4 regions of the Paenibacillus sp. P13VS genome follow, and region 4 is predicted to be linked to each of the others. Evidence: riboswitches for the same ligand, from Rfam matches in the RefSeq annotation. Region 4 holds a riboswitch; each other region holds the start of a gene.

Region 1 (5,205 bases), on a different contig from region 4:
ACAACAATGCTGTCTACCGGCAGTTTCTCTTCCAGCAGTTTCATCATAATAGGAGTCGTCACATAATACGGCAGATTGGCTACAACACTTACCTTGCCCACACTAGCAAAGTCTGTGCGGAAAAGCTCTGCCAAGTCCAGCTTCAGCACATCGCCGTGCTGTATCCGAACGTTGGGATAAGGCTCCATTACTTCTCCAAGGATCGGTAACAAACGCTGATCGATTTCCACCGCGGTTACAGGGCCGGCTGCTCGGGCCAGTCTCTCCGTAAGTGCTCCAATCCCCGGGCCGATTTCGAGTGCGCCCTTGGACTCGTCCAGATCTGCTGCATTTACAATTTTGTTCAATATATTTTGATCAATCAGAAAGTTCTGACCTAGACTTTTTTTAAAGGAGAAACCGTGTCTCTGAATTATCTCTTTCGTTCGCTTGGGTGTTGCAATTTCCAAAGTCTCATCCATGCCATTCATACGCTCACAATCCTTCACGTTCAATTTGCGATAATGCTGCAGAAAACTCTTCCCGGCTAATTTGGAATACACCCAGCCGCTTGTGGAACTGCTTTCCGTTGCAGTAACCTATGCCGAGCAGATTCCCCATCTCCATACGCCTTGCAGCTGCCTGCGGGTGCACAATCAGTCCTGCTGCAATCAAGTCATCCCAATCGATCTGGCTCGGTACACCCTCGTACGAGGTATGCACACGCTCCAGCGCATGGCGGATTGCCTCAGGTGAGGCATTCTCGACCCCGATATCCCCTTTGCGGGTTGCGTCCGCTTCCGGAATAAAAGCATGTTTGCAGCCTGGAACCTTGTTTGCAATGATTTTGCGAATGCGCTCACCGGCATGATCCGGGTCGGTAAGAACAATTACACCGCGTCTTTCCTGTGCCAGTGCAATTCGCTTCAGGATTCGCTGGTTAATGGCTGATCCGCCGGTCTCTATGGTGTCTGCCTCAACAGCCCGCCGGATGGCGACGGTATCGTCGCGTCCTTCTACCACAATGACTTCTTTTATCATGTTCCATTTCTTCCTTTCTAACGCAAAAAGAAGAGGAATATCCTCTTCTCTGCCAAACGGCGGCGAGCCTATTCAGACTCCACCGCCGCATATTCCGCATGATTCATTCATGCAACTATTTTATAGCATTCCCATTTCAAAGTAAAACGATTTTAGTTCGCTTCCGGCTTAACCGGACCGATCACATATACCGTCTTGCCTTTCTTACGTCCGAAATTCAGGGCATGCTTTACACTGTCATAATACACATCGATTTTGTTGCCTTTAATGGCGCCGCCAGTATCTTCCGCACGACGGAAGCCGAGGCCCTCAATATACACCCACCAGCCGATCGGAATCACTTTTGGATCGACCGCAATGGTCCGTCCTTCAGTTACCCGGGTACCGGAAGCTGTTTTTGTACCAATGCCAGGCTCCTCAGAAGAGTACGCGGTCATCGATACATTTTTAAGTACTTTGGAATATTTAAAAGAAGTGCCTGAGACGGTAATCACTTTGCTGCCTGATGCAGCGGTTTTCTTCGAGTTCGTTGTCGTTTCTTTCTTTGCTGTGGAGGTTTGGGCCGATACCGTCTGAATCTCCGGCTTCTTCACAACAGGTTTTGCTTTGGTTCCGACAGCAATAACTTTATCGACACGGTTGGTCGATACCGATTTGCCCACCATCTTTTTGGAGACTAACTCTCCATCCTGGAACACCTTTTCGATATGCTGTACAAGTGTACCTTCTTTGCCGTTTACGATGACGCGATTGTCACCTTTGTACAAGCTAGGGTCAGCCGTTTTGATTACTTTGTACGCAATCGGCTGTTCCACTTCCACTGTACGCTTTGTTACACGCACTACGCGAATTTTCATATCTGCCTTGATTGGTGTTGCGAGCGCAGGATAAACCTTATCCTCACTTGCAACTTCAATTCCAGATTTCTGAATTGCATCTTCTACCGATGAATCGGTTGTATACAGAGTCTTGGTGTCTCCGTCTGCCGTAATGTTGACTGGAACGGCCCGCTCAATAACGATGCGGTCTCCATCTGCGATTGCCCCGTTCAAAGGCATGGATACCTCATCATGGGGGCTGACTGTGATTGATTGCTCCTCCAGCATTTCTTGAAGCATTCCTGTACGAGTCTCTACCGCTTGAGCTTTGCCATCAATAACCAGCGAAATTTGTTTCCCGGCTTGACCGTAAACGACTAACAAGATCATGATTGTAAGCGCGATTGAGAAAATAGCGATCAGTGCCATTTGACGCATGTTCTCATGCTTCCACCGCAACGCGTAAGACTTACTGGATGATCGTGACTCATGGGTCTCTTCTGGTTGGAATGTGCCCACTTCTCCGTCCTCCTTCATAGCCTCGCCGTCTAAAGTTAATGCATGATGTCTTTGACGCGACTATACCAAATTTTCTACAGAACTGATCGATATCTCAATGACCGGTTCTGCACCATGAACCACTCTTCGCAACATGATGTCACCACCTGAATTCTTACCGTATGATGACCTTATTTCTTTTATTCAAAAACAAAAAAGCCAAAGAAAGAGTGTAAGAGGAACTCTTTCGTGGCTTCCGAATGATTTTGAATATCGGAAATTCATGCACGAGGTTGCCTCTCTTTTTCCGCTTGCGAGGTTAGCTGTCGGGTTCGGGCGAAAGAGAGCCGCCCTATCTCCGGTCACCCGCTCATGGCGGATGCCCTTGAATTCACCCCGAGACCCAAAGAAGAAATCAAATAGTGCTTCGCAAGTGCATCCGCTGCTTTTGGGTCAGCGAACGATGCGCATCAGCTACTTACACTGATGTTTAAGCCCTATTGGTTCCCCCGCTCTCCGTTAACGGAGACTCAGCGAGATCGGTTCATGAAAAGTATTGTTGTGTCATCGGAAAGTGTCCCTTTGTTCATCCCCCGAACATCTGTCCAATTTTCCTCACAACAATTCACTGAAAAGATGATATCCTGTTTCGATGCATGTTGTAAAGCGTTGTTCAAGTACGTTTTTCTAAATATTTGGTTAAAATATTGTAATATTCTTCATTTATTTGGATCAAAAAGCAAATTCGCTCCGTCTACCTCTCTTTTTCACCGCATTTGCTTCGTTTTTTAACGAATCCCAAATCGTTCCATGGCATTTTTGGTCGTTATTGCAGCAATTTCCTCTACCGAAATGCCTTTAATTTCCGCAGCTGCTTCTGCAACCAGACGTACATGCGCTGTTTCGTTTCGTTTTCCACGATAAGGATGTGGTGTAAGATATGGGGAGTCGGTTTCAATGAAAAATCGGTCCATTGGCACCTTCGCCAGTACCTCTTTTGGCTGCTTGGCGTTTTTGAACGTAATTGGTCCACCGAAGGATAGATGGAACCCTAGATCCAGACAGAGTTTTGCCGTTTCCCAGCTTCCTGAGAAAGAGTGCATCACACCCCCGACTTCTCCTGCTTTCTCTTCACGCAAAATTCTGACAATATCTTCATGAGCATCGCGATTATGAATGACAATAGGCATATTGAGTTCACGAGCCAGTCCGATCTGTTGTCTTAAAACACGATGCTGCACATCCTTCGGTGAAGTGTCCCAATAATAATCCAGGCCAATTTCGCCTATGGCAACGACTTTTTCATGTTTGCACAGAGACGCAATCCACTCGAGATCGCCCTCCTGCATCGTAATGGCATCCTGAGGATGCCAGCCTACAGCAGCATATATAAAATCATACGTTTCGGCAAGCTTCATCGTGGATGGAATGGTCTCCCGGTTAAAACCAACATTGATCATACGGCCAACCCCGGCGTCAACAGCACGTTGAATCATCTCCTCGCGGTCCTCGTCGAATTGCGGTGCATCCAGGTGTGTATGTGTGTCGAATAACATCATTTGTATTTCTCCCTTCCTGTCGAATAACTGTTTTCGATCCCAATCAAAATTCTATAAAATGCGCTCATTTTATCATCATCATTGATTTTTTAGAGTACAACATGTGGAATTAACAAATTTAATTTCTACTATATATAGGAGCCCTTATGATCTCAATTTGTTCAAAAAAAAGTGTACATTACAAAATTATGTCGATCTACATATACTCTCCATTAAAGCAGATTACTGTATCATGATAATATCTCGAAATAGAAACTCTTTCTGCCATAGCTAATTTGTAATAATTTTGCTCCTCACAGCTCACTTCATGATCATGAGAAGTATGGGCGAATATGAGATGGCAGCTCGTGAATGATGGCGTCCACCTTGTTTTGCGGATAGTACAGATGATGCTTACCCCGATGTATTCCGCTGATTGAACGGACGATGTCCGAAACCTCGGATAATTCATGCAGCTTGTCCTGTCTATCCAGCAGCAGAATCTGTTTGTCTGTTGATTCATCCGGACGAAAAACATCATACGGAAGATCCGTCGGAAAATCAATTTCCAGATCATATTCGGGATGAAGACCCGCTTTGGCAAAGGCAGCCCGAATTTCTTCAATCGTTTCCACATCGATCTGTTCAACCTCTACATACTTATACAACCTGCGATCCATAAAACGTTCGCATAACTCGCTTAGAACAGAATCGTTCTCTTTACGCCACTGCATGAATGTGGTCTGGATTAAAGCCTCATCCAATTGCAGATATTCATCAACAGAGAGCACTCCTGCAAACAGCTGCGGCAATGGCTCCAGCATGAAACGGAATGGGAACCCCTGCTTTACCAGCTCTTTTGCACGCTTAAATATTTGTCTCAGAATAATTTCGGAGCTTCGAGTCACCGGATGGAAGTAAATTTGCCAGTACATCTGGTAACGTGACATCAAGTAGTCTTCCACGGCATGCATACCGGATTCCTTGACTACAATTCTCCCGTGATAAGGACGAAGCATTCGCAGGATGCGGTCAAGGTCGATGGTTCCGTAGTTTACACCTGTAAAGTAAGCATCCCGAAGCAAATAGTCCATCCGGTCTGCATCAAGCGGGCTAGTGACCAAATTCACGACGATTGGCTTTTCATAAGTTTTCTGAATTACAGATGCCACCTTCTCCGGGAAATCGGGAGCATACCGTCTCAGGATCGCCCCCACCTCGGTATCGCCAAGAATAATTCGGCAGGTCCAATCCTCATGATTCATGTCGAAGGCTTCTTCAATGGAGTGAGAGAATGGCCCGTGACCCAAGTCATGCAATAATGCAGCGCA
Region 2 (5,205 bases), on a different contig from region 4:
CAGCGATCACTTCATCATTGGTAAGAAGTTCAAGTCCATAGCTGTCCAGCCTGGTCATGTCATTCCCTGTATACAACGGTGCAGACGAGATCGCCCAGAATGTCATGGCTGTCTTCCGTTCATCCTTGGTGAGCCCATCCATGGAACCATTGCCCACGTTTAGCGAGTCAAAATCATTCCACCCGCCAGGTCCTGCATCACGCCACCAAAGCGCAGCGATTGGAAACAATCGAGCAATATTAGCCCACTGCGTCAATCCCACATTGCTGTCGTATGCTTCGACGTCCCAATCGATACGCCAGCCATTAGCGTGCTTTTTCCAGAAATCCACGTAGTTATGGTCCAGTGCCCATGAAAGCTCGAACCAGATATTATGCCTTGCCAAAGCTTTGGACCAAGCCTCCACATCGCCTCGTGCATCCCGGCTCAGATTGTTAATGCCTGATCCTGGAGTCACGCTGTCGAATTTGACAAAGTTAATGCCCCACTCGCCCAGAAGATCTGCAATGGAATCGATGTATTTCTGAGCACATGGATTCGAAAAATCAATCTTGTAGGTATACGCATTCCAAGCATCCATCACGGTAAGTGGCTGATAAGCAATATCCTGCATTCGGCAAGCTCCGCCCGTCCCGTAAATCTCGAGGTTTTTATTGTATGCATCAATGGACAATCCGGGAATCAGATAGATCCCGATCTTCTGACCATTGTTATGAACATAGTCGATAACCTCCTGGAATCCGTTTGGATACAGTTCTTGGTTAGGAATCGGTCTTCCGTATTCATCATTATCTCCGTTCCATCCCGCATCAATATTGATATATTCATAGCCATGAGCCTGTAACTTCTCGCGCATGGCATCCGATTGCTTCTTGATGCTCTCCGCTGATGTCCATTTTACGGAAGGGTCATACACCTGCATACTGTAACTGCTCCAGCCCATGTAAGGTTTCTCAGCTAATGTTGTCTCTGCAGCCCCTTCAACCACACGACCTTTAGTCCCTGTAAATCCAAACTGAACTGCCGCAAAGATGAACACCAGAAAAACCATCGCCATCCGTTTACCCATTCGCTTCAAATCATCCCTACCCCCTCTGAAATAGTGAATTCAAATCCATAATGATAGCGCTTACCTTACGTGAAAAGAATAGTGGATGTATTATGCTCAGGGTAGGTACAATTCGGAATTTTGCGTACATTTCACCATGAAAGCGGGGGTACCACAGCCATAGAACAGGCATTTCTCCCCCTTACACCGGAGATTTTGCAAGTAAACTGCTGCCATCAGATCGATTCGGAGGACGTTGTTTAAGTAACGATGTGTGTATCGTAGTTATGGTCTTATGGTCAAGTAAAAAGACATAAAAAAAGGTCTCCCGCAGGCGTTAGCCTAACGAGAAACCTTTTCTTCTTATGATGCGGTCGAGAGGACTCGAACCTCCACGGGGGGTTAGCCCACACGGACCTGAACCGTGCGCGTCTGCCAATTCCGCCACGACCGCATATGGCATATCTCCGAGATAATCTATCGCGGCGACAAGAAATAATATATCATGTGAAATTCCGTGTGTCAACACTTAAATGATTTAGTATAAAACTAAGATGACTAAAAGGTATAAAATCTACTTGAGAACTGACTTTCCCTGCTAAAAATGAATCACGCTCTCTTCTACTACTCCAATTTACTTATTTGTCCAATTTTTGCGCTGATGAAACACAAATTACGTTTTTGTCATCATAAATAAACATGGAGAACTACTACTTTCCACAAAAAGTCTTGAATTCCGTTAACATTGCAGAAGGAAGAAAGGTTTGACAATTACGCATTTATGCAATATAGTTTCAAAAGGTTACAAAATATTAATTATTCATTTGCCGAGTTTCATGTTTGAAAACGGGGGAACCATTTTGGGTGAATTATTCTTATACATAGGAAATATAGGGAACCTTCTACCGAACCCTTAGCTAACTCCGTAGGCATCGAAGGGAGAACATTGATTTTGAAAAAACTGATCATTTCTATTTTTGGCGCAGCCGTTCTATTTACATCTGGTGCAGCAAGCACTGAGGCGAGCAGTATCAACACCGTCGTTAACAACATGACTGGAATACCTTACAAGTGGGGCGGCACGACGCTGGCCGGGTTTGATTGCTCTGGATTTATGAGATATATTTTCCAAAAATATAGCATTGAATTGCCACGTACTTCACAGCAGCAAGCCAAGGCGGGTACTCCGGTATCCAAAGCCAATATCCGCACAGGTGATCTGGTATTCTTCAACACTTCAGGCAGCGGCATTTCGCATACAGGCGTATACATCGGAGGCGGGCAATTCGCTCATGCTTCCAGCAGTAAAGGTGTCAGCATCACCAAAATGTCGAATCCATACTTCAGTGACCGCTATGTAACAGCGCGCCGGGTGACCGGACAATTTATGTATAACAAGATGCTTGGAAAAATATAAGTTGCACAAGAAACAGGCTCTGGAATGATCCAGAGCCTGTTTTGCTGTCTGGTTATTCAGACTCACTTGCAGGAAAAACCTTAGTGCAACGCTTTTTGCACACGCATTGCGCCTTGAGACAGCGCGTGACCGCCGCCTACCGCTCCAGCTACCGCAACCGTCTCCATAATCTCCTGATCGGTTGCGCCCTTCGCACGGGCCTCTTCTACGTGGTAAAACGTACATACTTCGTTATTGGCAAACAATCCGATGCCGAGGGCAATCCGCTGCTTGGTTTTGGCGTCGATGGCACCTGACTGAAAGCATTCACCTGTAAAATCGTGATACGCTTTGACTACGCCAGGCAACACATCGCTTAATTCTCCAATCTGATCCTTGTAGGCATGTACCTTATCATTCATCAATGTCATGGCTACCCGCACATCCTCTCGGCTGATAAGTTTACGAATTCTCGCTGTATCTATCTTCTCTCCCGAGTGGCGGAATTATGCCAAACCATCCATGGTAATTCCATGCATTCCGACTCCAGAGCGGCTCTATTCATTCAGCCGGACTTTGGCGTGGTTCACTAAAGAGCTGATAGCGATAACTGCGGTCCAGCTTGACCACACGTCTGTTCTGGCGACGGATAAGCACCTGTTCCCCATCCCAAGCAACGACAATCCCTGTTACATCGTTGGACTCCAGACCATCCCGTACCACTCTTACTTTTTCACCCGATAAGCGCAGTGCATCTAATTCTGCATCACTAATCATGTCTATGGCTCCTATGTTTCAAAATAATTTACAAAAAGAGACCTAAATGAAGAGTCATTTAGGTCTCACGTGACTGTATTGGACTGTTATGTCATTCGAAAAATATCCCGACTGAAAGTTACCGCTGCGCGTGCTCTTTGCTGTCGTTCTTCTCGAACCAAAAATCAAGCACTTTGGCGGACATCACACGTTCTTCAAGGTACTCCACTTGATGTGGTGTAAATTGTTCTTTCCAAGCGAAGGACAACTCTTCACACAAGCCTACAATGGTCAGCAACTCTGACCAGGCAACATAGCGTTTGTACCAGAAAAATTGAGGATGTTCAATCATATAGGGATAAAGGTCATCAAATTCCGTATGTTTACAATCCAGGGCACGTTCAAAATGAACTTTCGACTCCGCCAGCTTTTCAATAAAAAATTGTTCTGATGCCGGTTGGTTCCCCATGGTGTTGCCTCCTCTCCCTAACATAACCCCATTATAAATGAAATTCGCGGTCATGCAAAGGCATTGTTCAAAAAATAGGCTTTTTCCTTTAAACTGTCACATTTGGTTATCGTCGAATTGCACGGTTCCATCATTCAGTGAACGAATGCGCACCAAGGCTTCCACCGGAATGCCCTGCTCACGGATCGTACGTGCACCGGCCTGAAAACATTTCTCGACCACGACACCGAATCCGACGAGCTCCGCCCCTGAACGTTCAATGATCTTAATGACACCGCGAGCTGCATCTCCGTTGGCGATAATATCGTCTATAAACAAAATACGGTCATTCTCATGAATATATTCGCGGGATACCATAATATCGGTTACGATCCCTTTGGTAAAGGAAGGTACACGTTCACAGTAGGCATCGGGATCTGCCAGAAGTGTCTTTTTTCGACGGGCAAATACGAGCGGCACCCCAAGTTCATGTGCTGCGGCAAAAGCAACCGGGATCCCTGAAGACTCCACCGTTATGACCCGTGTCACTCCACTTTCACGAAAGCGAGCGGCAAACTCGCGGCCCATCTCCATTGTCAGTGCAGGATCAATCTGGTGATTCAATAATCCGTCCAGCTTCAGCACCTGATCCGAGATGACTACGCCTTCTTGTAATATTCGTTGTTTTAATACTTCCATCATTCGACCTCCCAAGCCTATCCTATGAGGTAAAAGTATCATAGATGAGGCTGTCAGTTCAAGCGAAATCGGCTTTCCTCCATCATTGACCGATTCTGAGAACGAAAGCTTCTTACAATTGTCATGAGTTACCAGGGTCAAGCATACCTTGTACCATGGTACCCGCATGTCCAAACTATTATGGGGCCTGAGAGGGGAAACGCATGAAACAGGCATTCCGGGTGCTGCAGATCGCATTTACATACATCGGAACGGTTGTAGGAGCAGGCTTCGCGACAGGGCAGGAAATACTGCAGTTTTTTACCCAGTATGGCAAATGGGCCACCATCACCATTGGCTTATCGACCATACTATTTGTCTGGCTGGGCACCAAAATGATGCTCATCGCCCATGATACCGGCTCCCGCTCTTACGAGGACCTGAACAAGCACCTATTTGGCCATAAGGCTGGAAAGTGGATTACCTGGATAACGCTTCTGATACTTATTGGTGTAAACAGTGTAATGCTCGCCGGAGCAGGCTCTGTCTTCGTGGAGCATCTTGGACTGCATTACCAGACTGGTTTGATTATTACGATAGTGGGAACGTACCTGCTTCTTGGACGAGGCATCAAAGCCATATTGCAAATGAATAGCATTGTGGTGCCGATGATGCTCCTGTTGTCCATCCTCATGATTACAAGCACCATACACCATCCCGGTGCCTTACGGTTCGTTACGCTGACTACAGATACCAATCCTATAAAGGTGTGGCTGTCTCCACTATTGTATTCCTCCTTCAATCTGGTACTGGCCCAAGCTGTTCTGGTGCCGGTAGGCAATCAGATCCGTGATCGTAATGTCCTGAAATGGGGCGGTG
Region 3 (5,205 bases), on a different contig from region 4:
CCAGCCACATCGCGATATTGGCAATTTCCTCGTCCTTCAGTTTGTCCTTGAAGGAAGGCATGCCGCCGCCTTTACCTTTGACAATGGTAGAGTAGATCTTCTCCACATCATCCTTGCTGCCGATGTTTGCTAGTGCAGGTCCTACGCCACCTTGAAGCTGGTCCCCGTGACACGTGATACAATTGGTTTTGACCAGTGCTTCAGCCTGTCCGGCATCCATTGCCACTTCAGGCATGGTTGGTTTCGCTTCTTCAGCCACTTCCTCTTTCCCTGGAAGCGTAAACATTAATACAATAGCCAATGCGCATGCTGCAAAAAATACCCCGCTCATGATCCATTTGTGCATCCGTTATGTCCCCTCCAGAATGAAAGATCATCTAAACTGAAACTGTCCATATCATTATAACGGAACCTGTTAAGACATCATAGCATTTTGTGGTAATTTTTTGAACTAATCACATAAACGGGCATGAATTTCTTTGGCTTACGCGGTTTAAGGGTTAGTTTAAGATTAGCGGGGTCCTTCATAGACCATGCAATAAAAAGGCATCAAACCGCTTGGTGTCTGTCGTTCATACGTATCCTGGGTGACAAATCCAGCCTTGTGATAAACCCGGATAGCCCGCGTATTCCAGGTGAGCACTTCGAGATCGATCTCATGACTAGGGTTCCGCCGAATGGCTTCCTTCACGATCGCAGAGACGAAGGCAGTACCGTGACCTTGTCCACACTGTTCAGGGTGCATGCCAAGCCCAATTCGCGTCACGCCTTCAAGAGGAAAGAATTGAACGAATCCGCAAAGCTGATCCTGCTCTCCGAGTACAACTGCATATTGCTCTTTTCGAAGCTGCTCATCGCCGAATTCAACCTCCAGCGCCTTCATCTGTTCCCAGGGCAGCCAGGTATAGATGTTATAGGGTGGTTCATATGTCCAGCTGCAGATCATTGCTGCATGTTCTTCCAGCATCGGCACAACGTGAAACGTTACAGAAGCTTCATCCACACCACTGCACGCTCCTTTCATTGTGAACAAGCTACTTCTAGTCATACGCTAATTGTTGATAACATATGTCATTTCGTATTTAATCCTGATTTTACTCTACAAAAGAGGAGGGCATTTGGCAAGGTTTTGCTCCCTTGAAAAAAAGTGAAACAAAAGTTCCTGGAATTTCGTTTATATTACAGTAGGATGGGTAAAAACATCATAAGGGCACGGACGAAGATGCACAAAAAAACCGCCGGATACATTCCTGCGGAGAATGTACCGGGCGGTTGATTTATGCTTCGTTACAGTATGATGTTGCTCAGCTTGTCCCTAGTCGAGGGCCAGTGACTCATATGCGTCCGTGCTCATAATCCGTTTAGCGCCAACATAGCGGTTGGCCCAGTAGTTCTCACTCAAAGAACTAATCGTAACTCCTTTGGAAGACGAGGAGTGTGCAAACTTACCTTCACCCACGAAAATCCCTACGTGTGAAACCCCTTTACCCGTTGTATTGAAGAATACCAGATCGCCTGGTCTCATTTCCATGCGGGATACCGAGTCACCCATGTCGAATTGGGAACTGGATTGACGAGCCAAATCGATGCCCAGCTTTTCGAATACATACCGTGTGAATCCAGAGCAGTCAAAGCCGTTAAGCGTTGTTCCACCACTTTTGTATGTAGTTCCCATTGCTGAATCAATTACTTTATCCATTTTTGAATCTGCGAATGCGCTGCCTGCTCCAAGTGATAGTGCGAATGTTAAGCTGAGGACAGCTGCTGTTAATTTCTTTTTGAACAAGAGATATACCCCTTCCAACGCCTGCGAGGTTAGCTTAAGGATTCGGTTGAAGGTCCCCTATGATCCCTCTGTAGCAAGATCAATTCACCCATAACTGGTTCCCCCGCTTCCCAGGTGCCAGGAATTTGGCTATGCTAGTTGTGCACCTGCGAAATCAAGAAATGACGATTTAATTTTAAGTAGTTACAATTCATGAGGTAAAGATTACAAAGTTGTTACTAAAAACTCACTGCGATTATTGTAACAGAGGAGTAAGCCTTTGGCAACGTTTAACAAGAAAATTAGCAAAAAAAACCTCGACCTTTGACGGGGAAAGGTCGGGGTTTGTTTTTGTAAAGCGTTAACATTGACATAAGTTTACATGGAGATGGTAACAATTTTTGCGCGGTTCATTACACTTTTTAACCTTTGGTGGACTTGGACTGCCACAGACGGAAATGAGCACATATCTTCCATATATCGAGCAAACATCTGGCGAGCGGATAGGTTTGTTGCAGGATGAGACCGATGAGACCTGTCAGGAACCACGACGCAGATGTGAAAGTACCGAAGATGAGCAGATGAATTCCTCCCAGAACCACTGCGATACCGATGAGAGGAAAGATATGACGCAAGGCGAGTAATAAACCCAAAAATGTACCTTTTACCCCGCCCTGATCCTCGGGAGCTGTAGCGCCAAACTGCATATATAACAAAGCATGATGTATGATCCATCCATATACGATCCATCCGGCTACATATGGAATGCCTGGCAGCAGCAATTGAAGCGAGTGGAATCCATCCAGAAAGATACTATACAGCTTGGGGATCAGCCAGTACGCAGGCAGCAGCAATAATAGCGTTTTAATGAAATGAAGCAGCATCATCGGTTTCCACAGTGCCTTGATCCCACGTACAAAAGGAACACGTTCTTCTGTATGATTGAAGTGTTGTAATGAATAGAGCAGCCCTGCCTGGATGAGAGGGGTAATCAGCATGCGGAGCAGGAGCATGGCCCCAAGTATCCATAAATAGCGATGCACCTCGGGATGGGTAGACAGATTGAGCTGGCTTTCCATTTTGAATAAAATGGTACTCAGCTCCCCGGCGTCAGGGTCCGGATAGCGCAGCAGCAAGGGGATGACTGCCGATTGCACCATTTTATAAATGAAGTAACCCCACACCAGCTGATAGAGAAATAAAAGTGCCACAATGAACATATGCTGACGGACGAGAAACCAGCCCTCACGTATTTTTGCTTTCACTGTCTCCACCTCACCATGACAGACCTCCGAATATAGCTTCAATAAGTTTGGTTACACTCATGCTCCAGCGGAACTTGGATGGTTCATCCAGACCGGCTTTCAAAAAGTTGTTCATATGACGGTTTTCCAGCACAACGGTATATAACGGATCGGTCATGGCCCAGGATACAGGCGAGCTGTACGTTAACTTGTACGTAATTCGACCGTTACTGCCATCCCATTCCTTGGCGACGATGTGTCCATCCTCAAAAACGATGCGTACGGGTACCTTCTCGTAGTCGCTGCCTTTCTTTACTAAGGTTACCGATGATTCGTACAACGTTTGACCATCTTTCTCAACAGGCTTGACCTGGATATTCTCCACGGCGAAGTCGGCCATTCCGTCCCCATATACGTATTGATTAAAATAATCAGACCAGGATTTACGGGTCACTTGCTCCACGACCTTTTGGAAATCGGCCGAAGTGGGATGTTTGAACCGATACTTTTTGACATAAGTTGAAAGAATGCGTTCCATCGTTTTGGTGCCTACTTGTTGTTCGATGCCCAGCAGCACAAGCTTGCCCCTTGTGTAAACATTGGCTGCGTAATGATTCTGGGAATCAAACTTCCAGGACTCCTGCGTGAGTGAGGCAGGCGAAGTAATTAAGCCGGATTGAACGGGCAGATTCGGAATAAGTCCGTATTCCTGCTCCATCAGTTTGTCTTCTGCGTAAGAGGTGAACCCCTCATCCAGCCAAGCTTCTTCAAATTCATTGCTGGCTACCATACCATAGAAGTACTGATGACCAATCTCGTGTACAACCGTGCGTTCCAGATCGTAGCCTGGTGTAGCGTCATCCGCGCCGAAGGCTGTAACTAGGGTAGGATACTCCATGCCGCCTGCTCCATTGCCTGTTTTTGGAGGTACAATAATCGAGAGCGTGGAATACGGATATGGACCAAACCACTTGCTGTAATTCGAAAGAGCTGCTTTGGCCGCATAGAAGTAACGTTCCTTCAGATCCTGGTGGGCTGGGTCCAGATAGAGCTTGATTCGTACACCTGGCACGCTGGGAGCGGAGAAGGGTTCTTCTGCATAAACAAAGTCAGGTGAGGCTGCCCAGGCGAAGTCGTGTACATCATCAGCATAGAATTGATAGATCTTTTCGCCATTTTTAATAACAGCCTGCTTCGTTGGAAACCCGGTCGCGGCAACCTTGTATGTTTCCGGTACCCGAATACGCACACTATAGATGCCAAAATCCGCATAAAACTCGGAATTCCCGTGATACTGATGCAGATTCCAGCCCTCAGCCGTACGCCCTCGCGTGCTTGCAGGCTCGTATACACTGAGTTTGGGGAACCATTGGCCCGCCATAACGAAGTTTTCAGCGGTTCCCATGCGGGCAAAGATTTTGGGCAGCTTGACCTCAAACCGGGTGTGCAGTGTAATGGTTTCCCCGCCCTTGACCGGTTTGGGTAATCTCACCTTTATGAGCGTTTTGTCTTTCATGTTTCCGTCATCCGGCTGTACATACTGCATCCGGTGCAGGAGGGAAAGCCCGTCCTCTGTTTTCATCTCCGTAATATTCATGGAGCCGTAACCGTCCGTTGGCATCACATCACCGCGAAGCTTTCCGCCGGATTCCTTCATAAATGTGGTGTCAGTAGAAGAGAATGCATTGGGGTATAGGTGGAAATAAATTTCGCTGACTGTTTTTTTACCCGGATGAGTCCAGGTCAGCGTCTGCGTTCCCTCCAAAACATTGCCGTCTACCAGCTTCACATCCATGTGATATTCCACCACGCGGTTGCTGAACACCTCAGCAGTAGGTGTCTGTACACTTTCTGGAGGTGCCGGAGTTTGGACCTTTGCCGGAGGCTTGCCCAATTCCGGGGCGAGCGTTGGCAAGTCGGATGTCGTAGAACGAGTGTGATCCAGAGTGATCCATATGGCTCCGGTAAACACACACAGGGCCAGAATTGCAGTAAGCCAGCTCTTGGCGCGTAGTGGAATCATCGTTAAATACCTCCCGTTGACAAGCATCTACAGCATGTATATGTTTGCAATGGGGCGATTATTAGTTAAAATATTTGTATCAACCCTTGGAGGCTATAACTATGGATCAAAACGAGCAAAACGGCAAAAAACAGATTGCCTTGAATATCGTAAGTGCCAAGAGCAAACATAAA
Region 4 (5,205 bases):
GTTTTATATTCTGCCATTTTTACTTCGGCAGCTTTTTTCTCTTCCAGAGCCCGGCGAGCCAGATCCATGTTCTGTGCACGTGCTGCAGTATGAGCTTGCTCCTCACGTTTCTTCACCAATGCTTCCTGTTCCTCGAACAGCTGCTTGAATTTTTTCTCAATCGCGATTTGTTGTGCAACAGCCTTTTCTGCATCTTCCAGATCTTCCTGCATATCACGGATATATTGATCCGTCATTTTGATTGGATCTTCTGCCTTGTCAATAATGGCATTAATGTTAGACATCGTTAAATCACGCAAACGTTTGAAAATGGACATTATGGTATTCCTCCTAGTCGATATTACATCCTTGTATATAATCATACATACGTGGTAACCTTCATCCCGTTTCAATTTTACCAAAAAAAATCATAAAACACGATTCCGGGTTACCCAAAATCTACTATTTTATATCATTCGCCAGGGTTAAATGGTCTTCGAGCAGCTTCTCCGCCGTCTGTACGATCTCATCGATCTGTACACGTGTAATGGCGTCAAAATGAATCCCCATAATGACGGTTACGGTCACCTTAAGAGAATTTGCGGCCTTACGTGCAAGGCGCTCACACAATTCCTGTTCCTTATGCCCTGGAATATGGACTGCCGTTCCCACCACGCGTTCTCTTTCCGGATAAAAGGTCGCCACAGCCCCTATATGAGCTTTCCCACCCGTGACCAAAAATATCTTATCTTCTCCAGCTTCAATGACCTGCAAACGAACTGATTTCAAATCATACGTACTCATCCTAATCCACCCATCCTTTGTGTGTATATGTAATGGTGGAATTATGAGCTTATCGACTGAATTGGACAATGAAACTTCTCACATTTATGCATAACGGACCGTCACCGCGGGCATACCAAAGAGAACGCAATCTGACAAGGGAGGCTATATCATGCGTATTCGCCTCATCGCATTCTCCATGTTGATCCTTATATTTATGAGTGGAAGCTATTTACCTGGACAAGTGCTGGCAAAACCCGTTCCAGAGAGCATACCTGCTGCAGAGCCGGATCTATCTGAGGATGAACAGCTGACACTCGGTCAGCTCAGGCAGAAATATGCCGATACATTCAAGACCAATGGGCCTTCAACCAGACAGGTAGCACTGACTTTTGATGATGTGCCTGATCCGCGCTTCACTCCGCAGGTATTGGATATTCTAAAGAAATATAATGTAAAAGCGACCTTTTTTATTGTTGGCAACCGGGCAGAGAAACATCCCGACCTCGTCAGACGGATCGTTAGGGAAGGTCACATTGTTGGAAACCACAGTTACAACCACCCTGAATTCAGTAAGCTGTCTTTGAATGCATTTCGCAAACAAATTCTACATACCGGTGACATTATTCATAAACTGACCGGGTATACACCTAAAATGATTCGTCCTCCATACGGGGACATTAATGAGAAACAGCTGCAATGGGCCGCAAGACAGCAATACAGCATCGTCAACTGGAATGTGGATTCGCTGGATTGGAAAGGCCTCAGCAAAGAGCAAGTGAAGCAGAATGTTTTATCTGCAGTCAAGCCAGGCTCCATCATTCTTCAGCATGCGGGCGGAGGCGTGGGCTCCAATCTGTCCGGTACCATTGGAGCACTTCCGGAGATTATAGATGAACTGCGATGCAGGGGGTTCAATCTGGTGACTTTGGACGAAATGCTGCAATTGCCAAAAAGCAAATAATACTCGGCTTGGTTAGACGAAACACACACCTTATGAATTAACCATTTTGCGCGTTATAATAAAGACAAAGGGTACCCTTATTTCACGTTAGTCGTGACTAAAGGCACCCTTTTGTTGGCACTGATACTTATTTCAAAATATAAAGTTCAACGTCCTGAAAACCGAATGTACTCACTGACTTCTGGCTCCCAGGAATGAAAATATCAATTCGTTTTCCTTTGATCGCCCCGCCGATATCCCGGGCAGTAGCCACAAATGCCTGCTTAGGCAGCCCCGGATGGGAGTGACCTGTAACAAGAACCTTTGTACCCAGTGGAATCACACTAGGATCTACGGCAATCGTGCCGAGTTCAAGTGGATTGCCGAAGTAATCAACAGCACCCCATCCACCATTTTCGGAAGCGGCTGCAGAGTACGCTGTTGCTTTCACATCAATGGACTTACTGTAATCAAATGTTTTGCCCCAGGCTTGAACGACTTTATCGTCAGCATTCACATCAAGGCTAGCGGTCGTAATCGTCTTTGCACCCGTAGAGCTCTTCGCTGCTGGAGCAGCCGAGGCCGTGTTTGCTTTTCCAGGAATCGTAATTTTCAAACCACCATAAATGTTGTAAGGCGAAATATCACTGTTTGCTTTTACCAGTGTGTTCAGTCCAACTCCATATTGTTTCGATAAGGTATAGAAGGTATCCCCTTCTTTGGCCACGTGAACAGAATCAGCGTGAGCTGGAACGGCCTGAATGAGCATTGCTGCTGTCAGCAGGGCTGCTGCTGTTTTGGCTATAGTTCTCTTCTTAATCATGGTCTTCCTCCCTCATTGTGCCTGCGAAGTTAGTTGTCGGATTCGGATGGAGGAAACCACCCTATAGGTCTCTGTTACATTCGTCTTGCGTTATGTACCCCTAATTCACCCCAAGCAGCGTGCGTATCAATCTTCCCCTCCACGGTCTGCATCGTTACATCCTCCACACTTCCTCCTCAGGAAGTTTCGGCAGGAACAATATATCACAATTTTGTAACCAGGGACCGTAGTAAATGTTACCAACTGTTTTAAACAACACATAATGCTGCTTAGAAATAAGGATTTTTCTTATTAAAAAGCGATCAAGCAGCTATGGAACGATGACAGAAACGTTACTTTTACGACACTGGATACTTATCCTGCACAAAAAACAACCCTGCAAACGTGACGTGAGCAAGGTTGTTTGATTTCGTTGTTTGTTCGTTTTAATTAATGCGGTTCACTGACTGGATCATGCTCAAAGGCTATGACAAGACTTTACCGAGGAAGTCACGCGTACGTGGATGCTTAGGCTGACCAAATACTTCATCTGGTGTCCCCTCTTCCACAATGACACCGCCATCCATAAAGATGATGCGATCACCGACTTCACGGGCGAAGCCCATCTCGTGGGTAACGATAACCATCGTCATGCCGCCTTCAGCCAGGCGTTTCATAACGTCGAGCACTTCACCAACCATTTCAGGGTCAAGTGCAGATGTCGGCTCGTCAAACAGCATCACATGCGGCTGCATCGCAAGCGCTCTGGCAATAGCAATCCGCTGCTTCTGTCCACCAGACAGCTGACTCGGATAAGCATCTTTTTTATCCAACAGCCCCACGGTTTTGAGCAAGTCTGCGGCAATCTGCTTGGCTTCCTGTGCAGACTGCTTTTTGACTTTAATCGGGGCAATGGTAATGTTTTGCTCCACAGTTTTATGCGGAAACAGATTAAAGTGCTGGAACACCATCCCCATTTTCTCCCGCGTTGCATTAATGTTGTGTTTGGGATCCGTGATCGATACGCCTTCGAAATTAATCTCACCTGAAGTAGGCTGCTCCAACAGGTTGAGACAGCGCAGGAAGGTACTTTTGCCTGATCCTGAAGGACCAATCACAACAACGACCTCGCCCTTGCCAATTGAGACATCTATGCCTTTTAGTACTTCGTTTTTGTCGTAGGATTTGTGTAATTGTCTAACGTCTATCACTTGCACTCAACTTCCTTTCCAGTCGACCCAGCAGCTTGGACAAAATAAATGTCAATACAAAGTATATGGCTGCTGCAATAAGGAACGGATTCATTCCTTGGTACGTAATGTTTTTGACTACACTTGCCTGATACATGATATCAACCATACCAATGACCGAGATAATGGAAGATTCCTTGATGATCGTTACGAATTCATTACCGATAGCAGGCAGCACAGCTTTGAAGGCCTGTGGCAAAATAATAAATCTCATGGCCGCGGCTCTACCCATCCCAAGCGAACGGGCTGCTTCCAGTTGACCGCGGTCAACTCCTTGAATCCCTGCACGGAAGATCTCTGCAAGGTAAGCACCACTATTGATGGAAAGAGTTAAGATACCCGCCTGAAGAGGCGAGAACGTAATACCAAATGTCAAGGCAAGACCATAATAAATAATCATCAATTGAACCAGCATCGGCGTACCACGAATGACTTCTACATAAGCCGTACCAATCCACCGCAAAATTGCTGTATCATGCATTCGGAACAGGCAAATGATCAAACCGATGATTACCCCGAAGATTACACCAAGTGCAGACAATAAGAGGGTATAACCCACGCCCGTAGCATAGAAGCTTTTGTACTGCCAGAATACTTCAAAAATATTTGGCGATTCGACCTCACGGTCTGCCATCAATTGACTGGCTTCCGTTACCATTTGATCAATTTTATTCTCACTCTTCAATCGTTCAAGCGTACCATTAACGGCATTAAGCAACTCCGTATTGCCTTTGCGAATCCCGATCGCTGCTGCTACCTGCTCTTCGTCCGGAACTGCAGGAGCAAGTCCAATCATATCGTCCAGGTAGCCTGCGGCAACCGTATCTTCAACGATTGCAGCGTTGATCCGTTTCGTCTGAAGTTGAAGCACAATGTCCGAGATTTTATCAAGAGACGTCAGCTTGACTCCAGGAATCTTCTGTCCGATCGTTTCCTGAATCGAACCTTTCTGTGCTCCGATTTTTTCATTTTCCAGTTCAGCCATGGTTGGGTATTTGTCTTTATCCTCATTGCGAACCATGATGACTTGTTTCGATTTATAGTAGGTATCCGAGAAGTCGATACTTTTTTTGCGGTCCTCTGTCGGTGTCATGCCTGAAATAACGATATCCACGCGTCCACTCTGCAACGCAGGCAGCAGGCCGTCAAAACCCATATCTTCTATGACAAGTTCTACGCCCAGATCGGCAGCAATCTCTTTGGCAATGGCAATATCAAATCCGACAATTTCATCCTTGCCATTAATCACTTTATGGAATTCATATGGTGCAAAGTCGGCACTCGTGCCAAGAACCAATTTTTTACTGTCTGAAGTGCCCGTAGTTCCACTTGCCAGCGCCGAAGGAACGGCAGCCGTCAATAAAACGACAAAGGTCAACAGCATCATGGTGTAACGACTAATCAATTTCAACCCTGTTCTCCCCTTACAATACATTATGTTCTTCCTC

Evidence for each region. A riboswitch is a leader RNA that binds a small molecule or an ion and turns the genes downstream of it on or off. The one in region 4 is predicted to bind cyclic di-AMP.
Region 1: linked by a shared signal. The riboswitch ahead of GUA98_RS27550 (3D domain-containing protein) and the one ahead of GUA98_RS09115 (3D domain-containing protein) in region 4 are both predicted to bind cyclic di-AMP.
Region 2: linked by a shared signal. The riboswitch ahead of GUA98_RS02995 (C40 family peptidase) and the one ahead of GUA98_RS09115 (3D domain-containing protein) in region 4 are both predicted to bind cyclic di-AMP.
Region 3: linked by a shared signal. The riboswitch ahead of GUA98_RS28310 (C40 family peptidase) and the one ahead of GUA98_RS09115 (3D domain-containing protein) in region 4 are both predicted to bind cyclic di-AMP.

What each region holds. Positions count from the first base shown of each region.
Region 1 covers NZ_WYEV01000019.1:12,934-18,138, reverse strand. Annotated here, with positions in the region: gene rsmA (16S rRNA (adenine(1518)-N(6)/adenine(1519)-N(6))-dimethyltransferase RsmA) at 1-461, opposite strand, end outside; gene rnmV (ribonuclease M5) at 475-1,020, opposite strand; gene GUA98_RS27550 (3D domain-containing protein) at 1,173-2,357, opposite strand; cyclic di-AMP (ydaO/yuaA leader) riboswitch at 2,629-2,882, opposite strand; gene GUA98_RS27545 (TatD family hydrolase) at 3,125-3,895, opposite strand; gene GUA98_RS27540 (HD domain-containing protein) at 4,207-5,205, opposite strand, start outside.
Region 2 covers NZ_WYEV01000002.1:432,939-438,143, forward strand. Annotated here, with positions in the region: gene GUA98_RS02985 (X2-like carbohydrate binding domain-containing protein) at 1-1,069, opposite strand, end outside; tRNA gene GUA98_RS02990 (tRNA-Leu) at 1,418-1,502, opposite strand; cyclic di-AMP (ydaO/yuaA leader) riboswitch at 1,864-1,995, shown strand; gene GUA98_RS02995 (C40 family peptidase) at 2,001-2,465, shown strand; gene GUA98_RS03000 (carboxymuconolactone decarboxylase family protein) at 2,546-2,875, opposite strand; gene GUA98_RS03005 (hypothetical protein) at 3,006-3,221, opposite strand; gene GUA98_RS03010 (hypothetical protein) at 3,340-3,669, opposite strand; gene GUA98_RS03015 (xanthine phosphoribosyltransferase) at 3,766-4,347, opposite strand; gene GUA98_RS03020 (hypothetical protein) at 4,551-5,205, shown strand, end outside.
Region 3 covers NZ_WYEV01000021.1:17,437-22,641, forward strand. Annotated here, with positions in the region: gene GUA98_RS28300 (c-type cytochrome) at 1-346, opposite strand, end outside; gene GUA98_RS28305 (GNAT family N-acetyltransferase) at 512-1,024, opposite strand; gene GUA98_RS28310 (C40 family peptidase) at 1,316-1,786, opposite strand; cyclic di-AMP (ydaO/yuaA leader) riboswitch at 1,790-1,927, opposite strand; gene GUA98_RS28315 (hypothetical protein) at 2,188-3,030, opposite strand; gene GUA98_RS28320 (M1 family metallopeptidase) at 3,041-5,032, opposite strand; gene GUA98_RS28325 (YwhD family protein) at 5,134-5,205, shown strand, end outside.
Region 4 covers NZ_WYEV01000003.1:963,813-969,017, forward strand. Annotated here, with positions in the region: gene GUA98_RS09100 (PspA/IM30 family protein) at 1-317, opposite strand, end outside; gene GUA98_RS09105 (hypothetical protein) at 442-783, opposite strand; gene GUA98_RS09110 (polysaccharide deacetylase family protein) at 932-1,726, shown strand; gene GUA98_RS09115 (3D domain-containing protein) at 1,854-2,528, opposite strand; cyclic di-AMP (ydaO/yuaA leader) riboswitch at 2,531-2,730, opposite strand; gene GUA98_RS09120 (amino acid ABC transporter ATP-binding protein) at 2,993-3,718, opposite strand; gene GUA98_RS09125 (ABC transporter substrate-binding protein/permease) at 3,705-5,144, opposite strand.